2 regions of the Peptoniphilus rhinitidis 1-13 genome follow, and region 2 is predicted to be linked to the other one. Evidence: riboswitches for the same ligand, from Rfam matches in the RefSeq annotation. Region 2 holds a riboswitch; the other holds the start of a gene.
What was found. A riboswitch is a leader RNA that binds a small molecule or an ion and turns the genes downstream of it on or off. The one in region 2 is predicted to bind thiamine pyrophosphate.
Positions count from the first base shown of each region.

Region 1: it holds a riboswitch for thiamine pyrophosphate, as region 2 does, so the genes downstream of both, thiW (energy coupling factor transporter S component ThiW) here and thiT (energy-coupled thiamine transporter ThiT) in region 2, are expected to answer to the same signal.

Region 1 covers NZ_BAEW01000003.1:175,429-183,343, reverse strand. Annotated here, with positions in the region: gene RH95_RS03780 (formate/nitrite transporter family protein) at 1-756, opposite strand, end outside; gene nhaC (Na+/H+ antiporter NhaC) at 814-2,238, opposite strand; gene RH95_RS03770 (adenine phosphoribosyltransferase) at 2,371-2,880, shown strand; gene thiC (phosphomethylpyrimidine synthase ThiC) at 3,060-4,361, shown strand; TPP riboswitch at 4,446-4,551, shown strand; gene thiW (energy coupling factor transporter S component ThiW) at 4,587-5,102, shown strand; gene thiD (bifunctional hydroxymethylpyrimidine kinase/phosphomethylpyrimidine kinase) at 5,092-5,904, shown strand; gene thiM (hydroxyethylthiazole kinase) at 5,888-7,276, shown strand; gene hutU (urocanate hydratase) at 7,343-7,915, opposite strand, start outside.
Region 2 covers NZ_BAEW01000002.1:49,345-57,259, forward strand. Annotated here, with positions in the region: gene RH95_RS01680 (GntR family transcriptional regulator) at 1-445, opposite strand, end outside; gene rplL (50S ribosomal protein L7/L12) at 810-1,193, opposite strand; gene rplJ (50S ribosomal protein L10) at 1,239-1,775, opposite strand; ribosomal protein L10 leader region at 1,784-1,905, opposite strand; TPP riboswitch at 2,032-2,119, shown strand; gene thiT (energy-coupled thiamine transporter ThiT) at 2,146-2,700, shown strand; gene rplA (50S ribosomal protein L1) at 2,790-3,491, opposite strand; gene rplK (50S ribosomal protein L11) at 3,531-3,956, opposite strand; gene nusG (transcription termination/antitermination protein NusG) at 4,004-4,546, opposite strand; gene secE (preprotein translocase subunit SecE) at 4,561-4,776, opposite strand; gene rpmG (50S ribosomal protein L33) at 4,786-4,935, opposite strand; gene RH95_RS01725 (CPBP family intramembrane glutamic endopeptidase) at 5,131-6,012, opposite strand; gene RH95_RS01730 (ATP-dependent DNA helicase) at 6,045-7,915, opposite strand, start outside.

The DNA.
Region 1 (7,915 bases), on a different contig from region 2:
TTGGTTTGTGCTTCCCAAAACATTATAAGTTAAAGCAACTAAAAATCCTCCAATAATATTTCCTATTGTGACTGGTATTAAATTTTTTAAAATTAATCCGAATCCAAATTCTGGATTTAAAATTTTTGTGAGTGCAAAACAAGTCATATTTGCAATACTATGTTCAAAACCAAGACTTACAAAGGCAAATATACACCAAAAAATCATAATTAATTTAGAAGTATCAGAAATTTTTCTAGAACAAATTAAAACTGCAAGACAAACTAAAATATTGCACATAATTCCCTTAAATAAAAGTATAGAAAAATTAAAGCTAGTTTTGCCTGTTGCAAGTTTTAAAAGTGCACGATTAAATTCATCTGAAACACCAGTCATTGAAAATAAAAGTGATATTAAAATTGAGCCCAAAAGATTTCCAATGTAAGAAAAAAATAAGATTTTTAAAAGCATTGATGTATCAATTTTTTTGTTCATTTTTCCAATATTTGTCACAAGAACATTTCCCGTAAAAAGTTCCCCACCTGCAAATATAACAAAAGAAAGAGCAAGGGAGAATACAAATCCATTGATAAATTTTACAATTGGAATAGATAGAGAAGAAAAGACGCTTGCTGAAAGTGTCATAATTAAAAGTCCCATTCCAATAAAAAATCCTGCAAGAACAGAAGCAACCATATACTTGAAGAGTGAATCGTCAAGCAGATTTTTCTTTGTGCAAGCAGAATTAGTTAGTCCAGTTATTATATCTTTGTACATATTACACCTCTTGAATAATTAATTTCCTCATTAATTATATCAAAAAGAGTTTTCTTTTCAATCTATGATAGTATTTTTATCACTATCTAAAGTGAATTTTTTAGAGTCAATTCCTGCAACTATTATTTGGACTATTGGCATTAATAGATTGAAGAATAAAAAAGGAATATATGCCTTTGTAGCAACTCCCAGAACAGAAGACATATAAACTCCGCAAGTATTCCATGGTATCATTGCAGATGTTACAGTACCTCCCGATTCCAATGTGGAGGATAGTAGTTTTGGATGAAGGTTTCTATCTTTATATTCATTTTTAAACATTCTTCCTGGCACAACAATAGATATATACTGCTCTGGCATTGATGCATTTGTGAATATACAAGTTAATATTGTTGCTGTGACAATTCCCACTGTTGATTTTATTTTGTGCAAGAATTTTTTTACTATGGCTTCAAGTATTCCTGTTTCTTCTGCAATTCCACCAAACATCATTGCAATTATAGTAAGGGATATAGAGGACATCATATTGTTTAGTCCGCCTGTTGTTAAAAGTTTGTCAACAGATTCCACATTTGTATTTGAAACAAAACCATTTAATGCAGCAGATAATATATCTCCAAAGTTAACTTTTTGATAAATTGGGCCTAAAAATGCAGCGACAATAATGCCAAGGCTAATTCCAGGAAGTGCAGGTACTTTTGCTGCAATGGAAACAATAACTACAATTGGCGGAATTAATAGTATGGGGCTAATGTTAAAATTATTTTTTAGACCATTAGTTATAATGTTTATACTAGATAAATCCGCAGAAGCATTTTTGTACTTTGTAGATAAAAATCCAAAAATAATAAGAGTTATAGCGTAAGTTATGAGAGTAGGCTTTAACATTGCTTTTATGTGAGTAAAAACATCGGTACCCGCCATGGCAGGTGCAAGGTTTGTAGTGTCAGATAGGGGACTCATTTTGTCACCAAAATATGCACCAGATAGAATTGCACCTGCTGTAATAGGTGCAGGAATGCCAAGGCCTTTTGCAATACCCATAAGAGCAATGCCCATCGTTCCGGCAGTCCCCCAACTTGTACCCGTAGCTAGGGAAGTTATGGATGCAATTAAAACTGTGGCTACTAAAAAGAATGATGGTTTTAATATTAAAAGACCATAATAAATCATAGTTGGAACAACACCGCAAAGTATCCATATACCAATTAAAACTCCTATTATTGCAAGAATTATAATAGATTGCATTGCTTGGGAGATTCCCTTTATCATTGAATTTTCTATAAACTTCCAACTGTATCCAATTTTAAGACCTACTATGGAAGCGATAAGTACTCCAATTAACATAGGGATATGTGGAGATTCTTCGTATTTAATTATGCTTATAAACATTATTATAACAAGAAAGGCGAATGTAAATACAGCTTCGCCAAAAGTTGCCTTTCTAATATTGTAATTTTTATTGTGAATATTTTTGTTCATATTACACCTCTAAATGCAAGTTTAACTTAAGATTAAAAATTTAAATAATTATACCATATAAAGCTTAAATATTAAAAGTTTTTGGATAAATGGTAAAAAATGATGTTATACTATAAAGGAATGGGGGATGTTATGGAATTAAAAGATACGATTCGTGCAATAGAAAATTATCCAAAGCCTGGTGTAATTTTTAGAGATATCACGACTCTTTTAAAAGATAATTATGCTTTTAAACTTTCAGTTGATGAAATGGCAGAAAAAATAGATAAAGATGTAGATAAGATTATAGGAATTGAAGCGAGGGGATTTATATTTGGGTCTGCATTAGCTTATAAACTTGGCAAGGGATTTATTCCTGTGAGAAAACCAGGAAAGCTTCCTGCGAGTAAGATAAAAGAATTTTATGAACTTGAGTATGGACGAGATTCAATAGAAATACATGAAGACGCAATAGAACCTGGAGAAAAAGTTGTAATAGTAGATGACCTTTTGGCAACAGGTGGTACAGCAAAAGCTTGTGTGGATCTTGTAAAGAAGTTAGAAGGAGAAGTTTCTTCTTTAGTGTTTTTGGTAGAACTCCCAGAACTAAAAGGAAGAGAAGTTTTAGGTGGAGAGAAAGTATATTCAGTTATAAAATATTAAACAGTATAATTCAAAATTATAAGATTGATTTTAAAATTTACAAATAATATAATAAATAAACTTATGGGAGCAAATTGCTGAGAGGAGTTAACACTCGACCATTTTACCTGTTAGGATAATGCCTTGATGGGGAAAAGTAATGCCACTCCTATAATATTTTTAGGAGGTTTTTTTTATTTATGAAATATTCTACTCAAATGGAAGCGGCAAAGCATGGTTTTGTCACTGAAGAGATGAAGATTGTTGCAGAAAAGGAAAATGTATCTTGTGACTATTTATTAGAGAAAATTGCTTGTGGAGAAATTGTAATTCCAAAAAACAAAAATCACAAATCAATTTCGCCAGAAGGTATTGGAACTGGACTTAGAACGAAAATTAACGTAAATCTAGGTATTTCTAAAGACCTAAATGATATTGATATGGAAATGAAAAAAGTAGATATGGCTCTATCAATGGGCGCAGAATCTATTATGGATCTTTCCAATTATGGAAAGACTCAAGAGTTTAGAAAAAAACTAATTGAGAGATCTACTGCAATGATAGGAACTGTACCAATGTATGATGCAGTTGGTTTTTTGGACAAAGGACTTTCTTATATAAAGCCAAAGGAATTCTTGGAAGTTGTTAGAAATCATGCTGAAAATGGCGTCGATTTTGTTACAATTCATGCTGGTATAAATAGAGCAAATGCAGAAATATTTATGAGGAATAGACGTGTAAATGAGATTGTTTCACGTGGTGGTTCACTTCTTTTCGGTTGGATGAAGATGAATGACAGAGAAAATCCATTTTATGAATATTATGATGAATTATTAGATATCTGTCGTGAATATGACGTTACACTTTCTCTTGGAGATTCACTTAGGCCGGGTGGTATTCACGATGCGACAGATCCTTCTCAAATTTCGGAACTTATAACATTAGGAGAGCTCACGAAGAGGGCGTGGGAAAAAGATGTTCAAGTGATTATAGAAGGTCCTGGGCATGTGCCAATAGGTGATATTGAAACTAATGTTAAACTTCAAAAGAAACTTTGTCACAACGCACCTTTTTATGTGTTGGGGCCACTTGTTACAGATGTAGCTCCTGGTTATGATCATATTACATCAGCCATTGGTGGGGCGATTGCAGCATCTCATGGGGCAGATTTTTTATGTTATGTAACTCCTGCTGAACATTTGAGACTTCCAGATGTAGACGATGTTCGTGAGGGGATTGTTGCTTGCAAGATTGCAGCTCATGCAGGAGATATTAATAAAATAAAAGAAGCAAGAGTGTGGGATCTTGAGATGAGTAAAAGACGTCAAAAATTAGATTGGCAAGGTATGTTTGATATTGCTCTTGACAGAGAAAAACCAAGGGAGTACAGAGATTCATCAATTCCAGAAGAAGAGAACACCTGCACTATGTGTGGTTCTATGTGTTCTGCAAGGAACATGAATTTAATTCTTGAAGGTAAAGATATAAAAATAAAATTTTGATTTATTGTAAAGATTTAAATTTATAAGTTATTTATAGGTAAATGTCAATTATTTTTAAAAATAATATTTTAGTGATATAATTAAATAAAAATAGAAGGGAGCTTGTTGACAGGCTGAGAGGAAACTAGTAGTTTCGACCGTTTACCTGATTTGGATAATGCCAACGTAGGGATTTATAAGGCTAAATGTAGCTGCTTTGTCAATATGCTCTCAGGGAGGTTTAATATGAAATCTAATACTAAGAAATTGACAATAGCAGCTCTTTTTGTTGCTATTGGTGTTGTTTTTTCCTTTGTAAATATTCCAGTGGGCTTGGCAAAATGTTATCCAATACAGCATATGGTAAATGTTTTATCTGCTGTATTTTTGGGACCAGTTTACTCTGTTCTTGTTGCTTTTTGTATTTCACTTATTAGAAATATTTCAGGAACAGGTTCCCCAATGGCTTTTCCTGGCTCAATGGTTGGAGCTTTATTCGCGGGAATATTATATTATAAGACGAGAAAGCTTTCCTTTGCTTTTTTAGGAGAAGTAATTGGTACAGGTGTAATTGGTGCATTAATTGCATATCCTGTTGCTAAATTTATACTTGGAAAAGAGATGGCGATATTTGGTTTGGTAATTCCTTTTTCAGTGAGTACTCTTGGCGGTTCTATAATAGCGATTATAATTATTTTAAGTATTAAGAACACATCGCTTGGAAAATATTTTAAATTTGAGAGGAATTTAAATGGACATTAAAAATATTCTTACAATAGCTGGTTCGGACTCCATTGGAGGTGCAGGTATTCAAGCAGATTTGAAGACTATAACTAGCTATAAATATTATGGGATGAGTGCGATTACAGCAATTACTGCACAAAATACTATGGGTGTTCAATCCTCTCTTGATATAGAAAAAGGAATGTTAAGGGATCAACTTATATCAATTTGCGAAGATGTATTGCCAGATGCTGTAAAAATTGGAATGGTGGCAAATCACCAACAAGTAGAAGTTATATCAGAGATTATTGATAAATATTTAAGAGATATTCCCATTGTATTAGATCCAGTTATAACATCTACAAGTGGATTTAACCTTACGCCCAATGCTACTGTGGAGAAGATGGAAGAAATTTTATTTGACAAAATAACATTAATCACACCAAATATAATTGAAGCAGGAATAATTTATGGGAAGAAGATTGAAAAGCTTGAAGAAATGAAAGAAGCGGCAAAAATTTTATACGAAAGATATAATACAGCAGTGCTTATAAAAGGTGGACATCTTAAAGAATCTAAGGATGATGTGCTTTTTGACAAGGCTGGTCTTTCTGTTATAAAAGGAGAAAATATTGATAATGAAAATACACATGGCACAGGTTGTACTCTTTCAAGTGCCATAACTTGTGAGTTAGCAAGTGGTAAGAGCCTTTATGATGCAGTATTTTCTGCAAAAAAATATTTAACAGGAGCAATTGCTTTTGGTTTTGATATAGGAAAGGGAAGAGGTTCACTATATCATATGTATAATTTGCGTGATAAAAATGAAAATAAGTTATAACTTAAAAGATCTAAGGGAAAAAGCTCCTTTGGTTCACATAATTTCAAATAGTGTTACAAGCGATAGGGTGGCTGACCTATCTCTTTTAATAGGATCAAGCCCAATGATGACAGACTATTCAAAAGAAGTAGCTGAAATTACAGAAAAGTCCTCTGCTCTTGTATTAAATATGGGGATGTTAAACGATGATAAAGTTGAAGCTATTAAAATATCTGCAAAAATTGCAAATGAAAATAAAATCCCCATTGTTTTAGATCCAGTTGGAGTTTCTTCTAGCAAGCTAAGACGTGATTTGGCAAAATATCTCATTAAAAATTTTAAATTTAATGTAATTAGAGGAAACTTTAATGAAATCAATTACTTGGTTAATGGAAAAACTTTTACAGGTGTAGATTCCAAAGATGCAGATTTTACACAAAATGATTTTATAAATCTTGCAATAAAGTTAAATGAAAAAACTGGTGCAACAATTTTAGTAAGTGGAAAATATGAAATAATTGCAAATTCTCACATGGTCATCTCTATATGTGGTGGAGATGAAAATTTAAAGAAGATAACTGGTCTAGGGGATATGGAATCTGCAATGATAGGATCTCTTTTAGCTAGTCCAATGTCTAATTTAAAAGCTTGTGTTCTTTCTTCGATATTTTTAAGGCAAATTGCGAAAAAAGATATAAGGAACAATAGTATAACTGCCTTGGACATTATAAAAAATATGCAAATTATAGATGAAATAAAAGGGGAAGTTGATGTTTTAGTCCCAACTTATAAATTTAAGGAGCCTACTTTGTATGGAATCTCAGAAGGAGATAAAGTATTAAGAATAAAAAATGCGGTTAAAGGTGGGATGAGAATTTATCAGCTTAGAGATAAATTTGCAGATGAATATAAACTTGGAGAAAAAATTATAAATATAAAAAAAGAAATTGGAGAAGAATGTCTATTTATATTAAATGATAATTTAAAACTTGCAGAAAAATATAATGTTGCCCTTCATCTTGGTCAAGATGACGAAAGAGTGTCAACTGCAAGAAAAGTTTTGGGAAGAGATAAAGTGATAGGGGCAACAGCAAAGACGCCTGAGCTTGCCATTGAAGCAGAAAATATGGGTGCGTCTTATATTGGAACGGGAGCTTTCTTTAAAACAGAAACTAAAAAAGATGCGTCTATGATTTCTTTAGAAAATTATAAAGATATAAGAGATTCAGTATTAATTCCAGTATTTCCAATAGGAGGGGTAAAAAGAGAAAACCTAGATTTTTTTAGTGGCGTAGACATACCAGGTATATGTATGTCTAAAGGAATATTTTCTTTAAAGGAAAATGAAGTAGAAGAAAATGTGAGAGAAATAATAAACAAATTAAAAATATAGAAAAATTTTTCAAATATGTAAAAAGCCCTGCCAAAAAAGCAGGGCAAATTTTATATTTAATTAAACTCAGTCAATGTTTAGTTCGTCAACAGCATTATCAATTAGTTCATCTTTTACAAGATAAGGAAGAGTAATGTGTCCGAATTCATTATCTTCATTAAATTCTTTAGTTACTTCGATGGCATGATCATTTCTAGCCCAGTTACGTCTAGCTACACCACTCATAACATCCCAAGTAAGTGAAAGTTTAATGATTTCATCAACCATTTCAGATCCATCAAGTACAAGACCAAATCCACCATTGATTGATTTACCAATACCAACTCCACCACCATTGTGAAGAGCAACTAAACTCATACCTCTTGCACAGTTACCTGCAAAGCATTGAGTAGCCATATCAGCCATTACATTAGAACCGTCTTTGATGTTAGAAGTTTCTCTAAATGGAGAGTCTGTACCAGATACATCGTGATGGTCACGACCCATCATAACAGGACCAATTTTTCCTTCTCTAACAAGTTCGTTAAATTTAAGAGCTATTTCAACTCTACCTTTAGCATCTTGGTAAAGAATTCTTGCTTGAGTTCCAACAACTAATTGGTTCTTTTCAGCATCTCTGATCCAGATATAGTTATCCAT
Region 2 (7,915 bases):
TTATATAGGAATTGTGAATTGCAGATGGAATATTATATAATTTCCTAAGCCTAGATACCTTATAGATATTTCCCATTAATCCTTCTCTTTTTGCTTCTACAAGTTCTTCTCCTGTAACTTTCTTTAATCCTAGATTTAAAGTAGTTAATGGTATATTTTGTTCTTTCATCTTTTTTGTAAAGCTTGTCTCTGTAAGATCTAGGTTTATTTTCGGTTCTTTTATTACCATAAATCTGCCTACTCCTTGAACAGGATGGACTAAACCAAGTTTCTCTAAATTACTGTAAATTTTTCTAACTGTATGCCTGCTTACATTAAATAATTTTGATAACTCATTTTCACTTGGTAAACTTATATTTCCCCCTCTTTTATTACTTTGAGCTGTATTAATAATATAGTTTCTTATACTGGCTTCTATCTTGAAATTATCTAGATTTTCCTCCATTATTATCTATTATCCTTTCATATAAATATATTTATATAAAACTAAATTCTTAAACTTCAAGGTGAATTATAGGACATAATAATTTACTTTCCTTTAAAGAAGAGTAAAGACATTGTAAATAATCTAAGTAAAACATATTATAAATAAATTTTAACGAGAGTATCTTTAGTAAAACTAATTCCTATAAACTATTAAATATATAGTTTAATAGTTTATATAAAAAAATTGGCAAACTCAGAAGATTACTCCGAGTTTGCCAATTTTTAAAAATTCTAATTATATTTTGTAAGGCTCTGTAGTACCTTGTTAGGGAGTAAATCTCTAACAAGGTACTACAGAGCCTTACAAATTAACTTCACATTAATTATTTAACTTCTACAGTTGCTCCAACTTCTTCAAGCTTAGATTTGATTTCTTCAGCTTCGTCTTTTGAAACGCCTTCTTTAACTGCTTTAGGTGCTCCGTCAACTACTGCTTTTGCATCTTTAAGTCCAAGTCCTGTAATATCTTTTACAACTTTTATTACTTTAACTTTTTCTTGTCCAGCTTCAGTGATTACTACATCAAATTCAGATTTTTCTTCTTCTGCTGCTGGTGCTGCTCCGCCTGCTGCTGGTGCTGCTGCAACTGCTGCTGGTGCTGCTGCTGAAACTCCGAATTCTTCTTCAAGAGCTTTAACTACTTCTGATAATTCTAATACTGTAAGTTCTTTAACTTCTTCAATTAATTTTTCTACTTTTTCTGACATTTTATTCCTCCGTTATTTTAATAATCCTAATTTTTTAGCATAATATTATGCTGCTTCTTGTTCTTTTTTATCAGCAATTTGTGCAATAACTCTAGCAAATCCTGACAATGTTCCATTTAATACATTTGCGAATCCTTGGATTGGTGCATTCAAGCCGCCAAGTACTTGTGCAACAAGAACTTCTTTAGATGGTAATTTAGCAAGATCGTCAATTTCAGAAAGTGATAATACTTTTCCATCAACGTAACCTGCTTTAATTTCTAAAGCTTCATGATCTTCTGCAAATTCTGATGAAATTTTAGCTGCACTTGCTGGATCTTCCATACCAAAAGCTACGGCACTTGGTCCCTTTAAAAATTCTTCAAGTCCAGTAATTTCTAATTCTTCAAAAGCACGTTTCATCATTGTATTTTTGTAAACTTTGTAGTCAACATTTGCTTCTCTGTACTTACTTCTAAGTTCAGTTACTTCTTCAACTGTAAGACCTCTGTAATTTACAAGAACTATAGATTGTGCTCCTTGAATTTTTTCCTTAATTTCATCAACTAGGGCTTGTTTTGATTGTAATTTTTCTTCTTTCAATTTGTCACCCCCAAAATAAAAAAATCTCACGCCGCCGTGAGATGTGAAAATCAAATAAATTCGAATTTCAAACCTCGGTAGGACTTATGGCAATGCCACCTACTGTCTGCGGCTTAGTAACATTAGTATTATATATACTTTTATTTAATTTGTCAATATTTTTTTATGTTCTTTGGTGACTAATTTAAATATACAATTTATATTATCTTTTTAATCTGTAACTTACTTTACAAAAGAAGACCAATAACCTATAATTAACTTGCACTAGGGGTGCCACTTGGCTGAGATTATACCCTTAAACCAATCAAGGTAATGCTTGTGGAGGGAAGTGTCTAAACCTCTTTAAGTATGTGCAAAGGAGGTATTTTTTATGCAAAAAATTAATAAAAATTGGACAACAAAAATGTTAGTTGAAGGTTCTGTGTGTATAGCACTCGCCCTTATTCTTCGTACGATTAAAATTTATGAACTACCTAATGGCGGATCTATTTCTCCTGGCAAGATGATTCCTCTAATTATATTTGCTCTTAGGTATGGACCTTCTAAAGGATTTATAGTTGGTTCAGTTTATGGAGTATTATCTATGATACTTGGTGGAAGTATTTTCCATCCAGTTCAAGCTATTTTAGATTATCCATTAGCATATGGTCTTTTAGGCCTTGCAGGAATTTTTAAGGATGAATTTCAAAAAACTCATTCTATTAAAACAATTTTACTTGGATCACTTGTAGGTGTACTAGGTAGATTTATTTGCCATGTTCTATCTGGAGTAATCTTCTTTAAGCAATATACTCCAGCTGGTATGAACTCATGGGCTTACTCTATAACTTATAATGCATCTTTCTTATCAATTGATTTTGCAGTCACTGTACTAGTTATATTTTTACTAAAAAATTTTCTAACACGTGATTTGCAAAAACTTTAAAACTAAAAAAACTTTAAGATTTTCTTAAAAAATCATAAAAATACCCCTCTTTTAATTTCTGAAATAAGAGGGGTTTATTTTTGGTGTTTTTATTTTTCCATTAATTTTTGTCCGTTAATTCTAATTCCAGGACCCATTGTTGATGAAACTGTCACTGATTTTAAATAACGACCCTTTGCAGCTGCTGGTTTTGCTTTTATTATAGCATCTGCAATTACTTTGAAGTTTTCAGCAAGTTTATCAACTCCAAAAGAAACTTTTCCGATTGGAACATTAATGATTGCAGCTTTGTCTACTCTATATTCAACTTTACCTGCTTTAGTTTCTTTTACAGCTTGTTCTATATCAAATGTAACTGTACCTGATTTAGGGTTTGGCATAAGTCCCTTTGGTCCAAGAACTCTACCAATCTTACCAACTACGCCCATCATGTCTGGTGTTGCAATAAGTACATCAAAATCAAACCAATTTTCATTTTGAATTTTTTCAACGTATTCTTCTCCACCTGCATAGTCAGCACCTGCTGCTTCAGCTTCTTTAATTTTTTCTCCCTTTGCAAGAACAAGGACTTTAACTTCTTTACCTGTTCCATTAGGAAGTACTACAGTACCTCTTACTTGTTGGTCAGCATGTCTTGGATCTACACCAAGTCTTACTGCAAGTTCAACTGTTTCATCAAAGTTTGCCTTAGCAGTCTTTGTAACTAAGTCAAGAGCTTCATTTACATCATATAAATTTGATTTATCGATTAGCTTTACGCTATCTTGATATTTTTTACCTCTTTTTGGCATATTTACCTCCTTCGTGGTACTTTCGGCTCAGCCTCCCACTTATCTTTCTACTTCTATACCCATACTTCTAGCTGTGCCTGCGATCATTTCCATAGCAGCTTCAACGCTTGCTGCATTGAGATCTGGCATCTTTGTTTTAGCTATCTCTTCAACTTGAGATTTTGTCAATTTTCCAACTTTTTTCTTGTTAGGTTCACCACTTGCTTTAGACATATTAAGAGCTTTCTTAATTAAAACTGCAGCTGGTGGAGTCTTAGTGATAAAAGTGAAAGAACGATCTTGATAAACTGTAAGAACAACAGGAATAATCATACCTGCTTGATCTTGAGTCTTTGCGTTAAATTCCTTTGTGAATTGCATAATATTTACACCATGTGGTCCTAGTGCAGTACCAACTGGTGGTGCTGGTGTTGCTTTTCCTGCAGGAATTTGTAATTTTACTAATGCTATGACTTTTTTTGCCATTTTATTTCCTCCTTGTGGTAATGCGGGTTTACCCTCCCACACATTTACTATTCTTTAATAATTTGATTGAAATCCAATTCAACTATTGTATCTCTTCCAAACATTGAGATACATACTTTAACCTTAGCTTTGTCGTAATTGAAGCTGTCGATTTTACCTACCAAATCTTTAAATGGTCCATTAATAACTTTAACAACTTCTCCCACTTCGAAGTTATCGAATAACTCTTTGCTATCGGTAACTCCTAGTAGCAACACTTCTTCATCTGTAAGTGGCACAGGTTTTGAAGCTGGCCCAACGAAACCAGTAACTCCTCTTGTGTTTCTCACAAGATACCAAGTTTCATCGTTCATAATCATATTCACAAGGACATAAGATGGAAACATCTTTCTCTCCTTTGCCTTTGAAATGCCTTCTTTATTTTCAACATATTCTTCCATGGGAATTCTAATGTCAAAAATCAAATCTTCCATTCCACGATTATGAACCATGGCTTCCATATTATCCTTTACCTTTTTTTCATAACCAGAATAAGTGTGAATTACATACCATTTTGAAGCTTCATTGTTATTAAGTTCTTGTGTATCCAATTAAAACACTCCAATCAAAAAATAAAACCAAATAAAAACATTACGATTTTATCATATGCTAATAACAATAATGATGACAAAATAACTGCCACAATTACTATTATTGAATATTTGATTACAGTATCCTTTGTAGGCCATACAACTTTTTTGAATTCAGATTTCACACCTCTAAAGTATCTACCTAAACTGCCTTTTTTCTCTTCAGTCTTAGGTGTAGTTTTAGTAGCCATAAATCCTCCTTATTTAGTTTCTTTGTGAGTTGTATGTTCTTTACAGAATTTACAATACTTCTTTAGTTCCAATCTTTCAGTAGTGTTCTTTTTGTTTTTATATGTCACATAATTTCTGTTTTTACATTGTGTGCACTCAAGAACTACTCTATCTGCCATAAAAACACCTCCAGTGCTAAAAAAAAGAGCCGCCATTGGCTCCTTCTGATTTACTAGCTAATACTACCACAAATGTAGCTATTTGTAAAGCAATTTGCGATAATTTTCTCTACTTTTGTGCAATTTATCCCATTAAAAATTTTCTAACAAATTTATTTGTTCCTTATTTATGCTAAAAAAATTAAAATTTCAAATTTATTTTTGTAGGAAAATAAAAAATCTAAAGAGAAACCCTATATTAAGTGGGAATGCCTTTATAAGTTCAGGTAAATATTTAATCTCTTGCAGTATTTTTTTAAGAGTTTCTTTTTCCCTTTGACTAAAAGTAGCTACAAAATCTTTATTTAATAAAAATTGCCCAATAATTAAAATAAATCCCAAGAGTAAACTTATAAATCCAGTAGTCTTATTTATTTGGGCTAATTCAATGTTATTTACCGCAAAAAGATTTTGACAAAATACCACAATCCTCATGGATACTGTTGAATTTAAAAAATAGTGAATTATTACGGTATAAGAGATATTTTCTGTTATTGCGTAAATAATTCCTAATGCAATACCAAATAAAAAACCTGATTTATATTTTCCGTAATGAAATAGTCCAAAAACTATTGCCATAACTAGGATTCCATAATCTCTTGAGACGTTCATTAACTTCCTTTGTACTATATATCTAAAGATATACTCTTCAAATAAGACAAATAATATCATTGTAATGCTTACATATAAATCAATAGAACTAGTGGAATCATTGCTCATTTCTTGTAAAGCATCCAAATTTGTTGTTAAAATAATAATTCCCTGATAAATAAAAACATATTTGAAAAATAAAATTAGCTCTTTTACTTTTATTTCTTTTATTCCCTTGATTAAATCTCTAAAAAAATCCCTAATATGAATACCAAAGAAACAACTAAATCCAATAAAAATTGAAATAGGATTTAAAAGAGACCTAAATACAAAAAAAGAGTATGAAGTTCCTTTAAATTTAACTGATGCCAAAAAAACAAAAATAATAAAAGAAACTATTACTGCATATCCAATTTTTTCTATAATTTTTTTCCTCTCTAAATTCATTTTAAAAACTCCTCTTTATTCCTTTTGTGACTTTACTTGTCTTTCTCTTCCTCAAATTCTCTTAAGATTTCACTTATTTCAGCCGAGTCCATAAAGTCATAAACTTTCCAGTGATTTGGCAGTAAAAATTTGTAAGGTTCATATGAAAATCTCTTATCTATTAAAAGAACCTTCCCCTTATCATCTTCTGTTCTTATAACTCTTCCTGCAGATTGGACAACTTTTATCATGCCTGGATAGATGTAGGCATACTCGTAACCTTTATTGTACTTTTTTTGGAAGTGAACTTTTAAAATATTTCTTTCATAGGAAAGTCCTGGCAATCCAACAGTTATTATCGCTACACCTTTAAGTCTTTCACCAATTAAATCTATTCCCTCAGAAAAAACTCCACCCATAACTGCAAAGGCTGTTGTATTAGATGAAAATGTAAAATTATTTAAAAATTCTTCTCTTTCCCTTTCTGTCATTTCTCTATTTTGTTTTATTGCGCCTTTATTTTCCTCTATATATTTTTTATAGACGCTTTCCATAAAAGAATATGACGGAAAAAAGAAAATATAATTTCCATCGTCCTCTGTAAAAATTTCTAAATTTTTTACTATTTCATTAATTGCATTTTCTCTATCTCTATATACAGTTGAAATATTTTGATTGCGAAAAACTATTAAATTTTTTGGATCAAAAGGCGATTTTATTTTGTAATAATTTGTATCATTATCTGCTCCAAGGAGTTTACCGTAGTATTTTATTGGACTCAAGGTTGCAGAAAAAAATACAGAAGACTTTGGTACTTTTAAAATATTTTGAAAAATTGGTGCAATGTCGAGAGATTTTATTTTCACGCTCTCTCCACCTTTTATGGATACAAAATCTTCGTTGTAATACTCCAAAATTTTTATATATTTGAAGAGTGAAAAGTAAATGTCAAGCCCCTTTTCATAATTTTCTACCTCCTTATCTTTAGTCAAAAAATCATTCATAGCAAAAACTGTCTTTTCAATCTCTCCATTAAACTTTACAAAGGATTCATAAGAATAAAAAGTTTTATCACCCAAATTTTTAAACTCTTCTATCGCATTATTAAGGTGTTTTCTCGCAGTCTTTCTCTTTTTAGGAAGAATTTCATATAGATTTATTAAATCATCCAAAAAAACTTCCGATGAATACATTTCTCTACCTCTCTCCAATAGATTGTGACTTTCATCTACAAGTAGGGTAAATCTAAGCATTGTATTTTCAAAAAATCTCTTTAAATATACTGTCGGATCAAAAATATAATTATAATCACATACAATAAAATCTGAAAAGTCCAAAAGATCTAACTGATATTCAAAAGGACAAACCATGTGAAGTTTTGCAAATTTTTCAATATTTTCTCTAGAAAAATTATCGCAGGAATCAAATATGTCTATGATTGCATCGTTGACTCTATCAAAATGTCCCTTGGCATAGGGACAGTCCTTGGGATTGCAAGAAACTTTATCATTTAAACAAATTTTATCTTTTGCAGTTACAATTGTAATTTTCACTTTCAATTTTTTGTTTAAAAGTTTCTCGAGGGCATCCTTCGCAGCATTTTTTCCAGTGGACCTTGCTACAAGGTAAAAGGCTTTGTCAATCTTATCCTCTCCCATTGCCTTTATTGTCGGAAAAATTGTAGAAATTGACTTGCCAATTCCTGTTGGTGCTTCTACAAATAATTTATTCTTATCATCAATTGTGTTATAAACTGCAACAGAAAGTTCTCTCTGTCCTTTCCTAAAATTTTTAAATGGGAATTTTAAACTTTTTATGGACTCATCTCTTATTTCCTTCCACTCAACAATTCTTCTTGAAAATTCCAGATATTCCATAAGAGTAGAAATAAAAAAATCTCGAAGTTCGCCAAAACTAAAGGCTC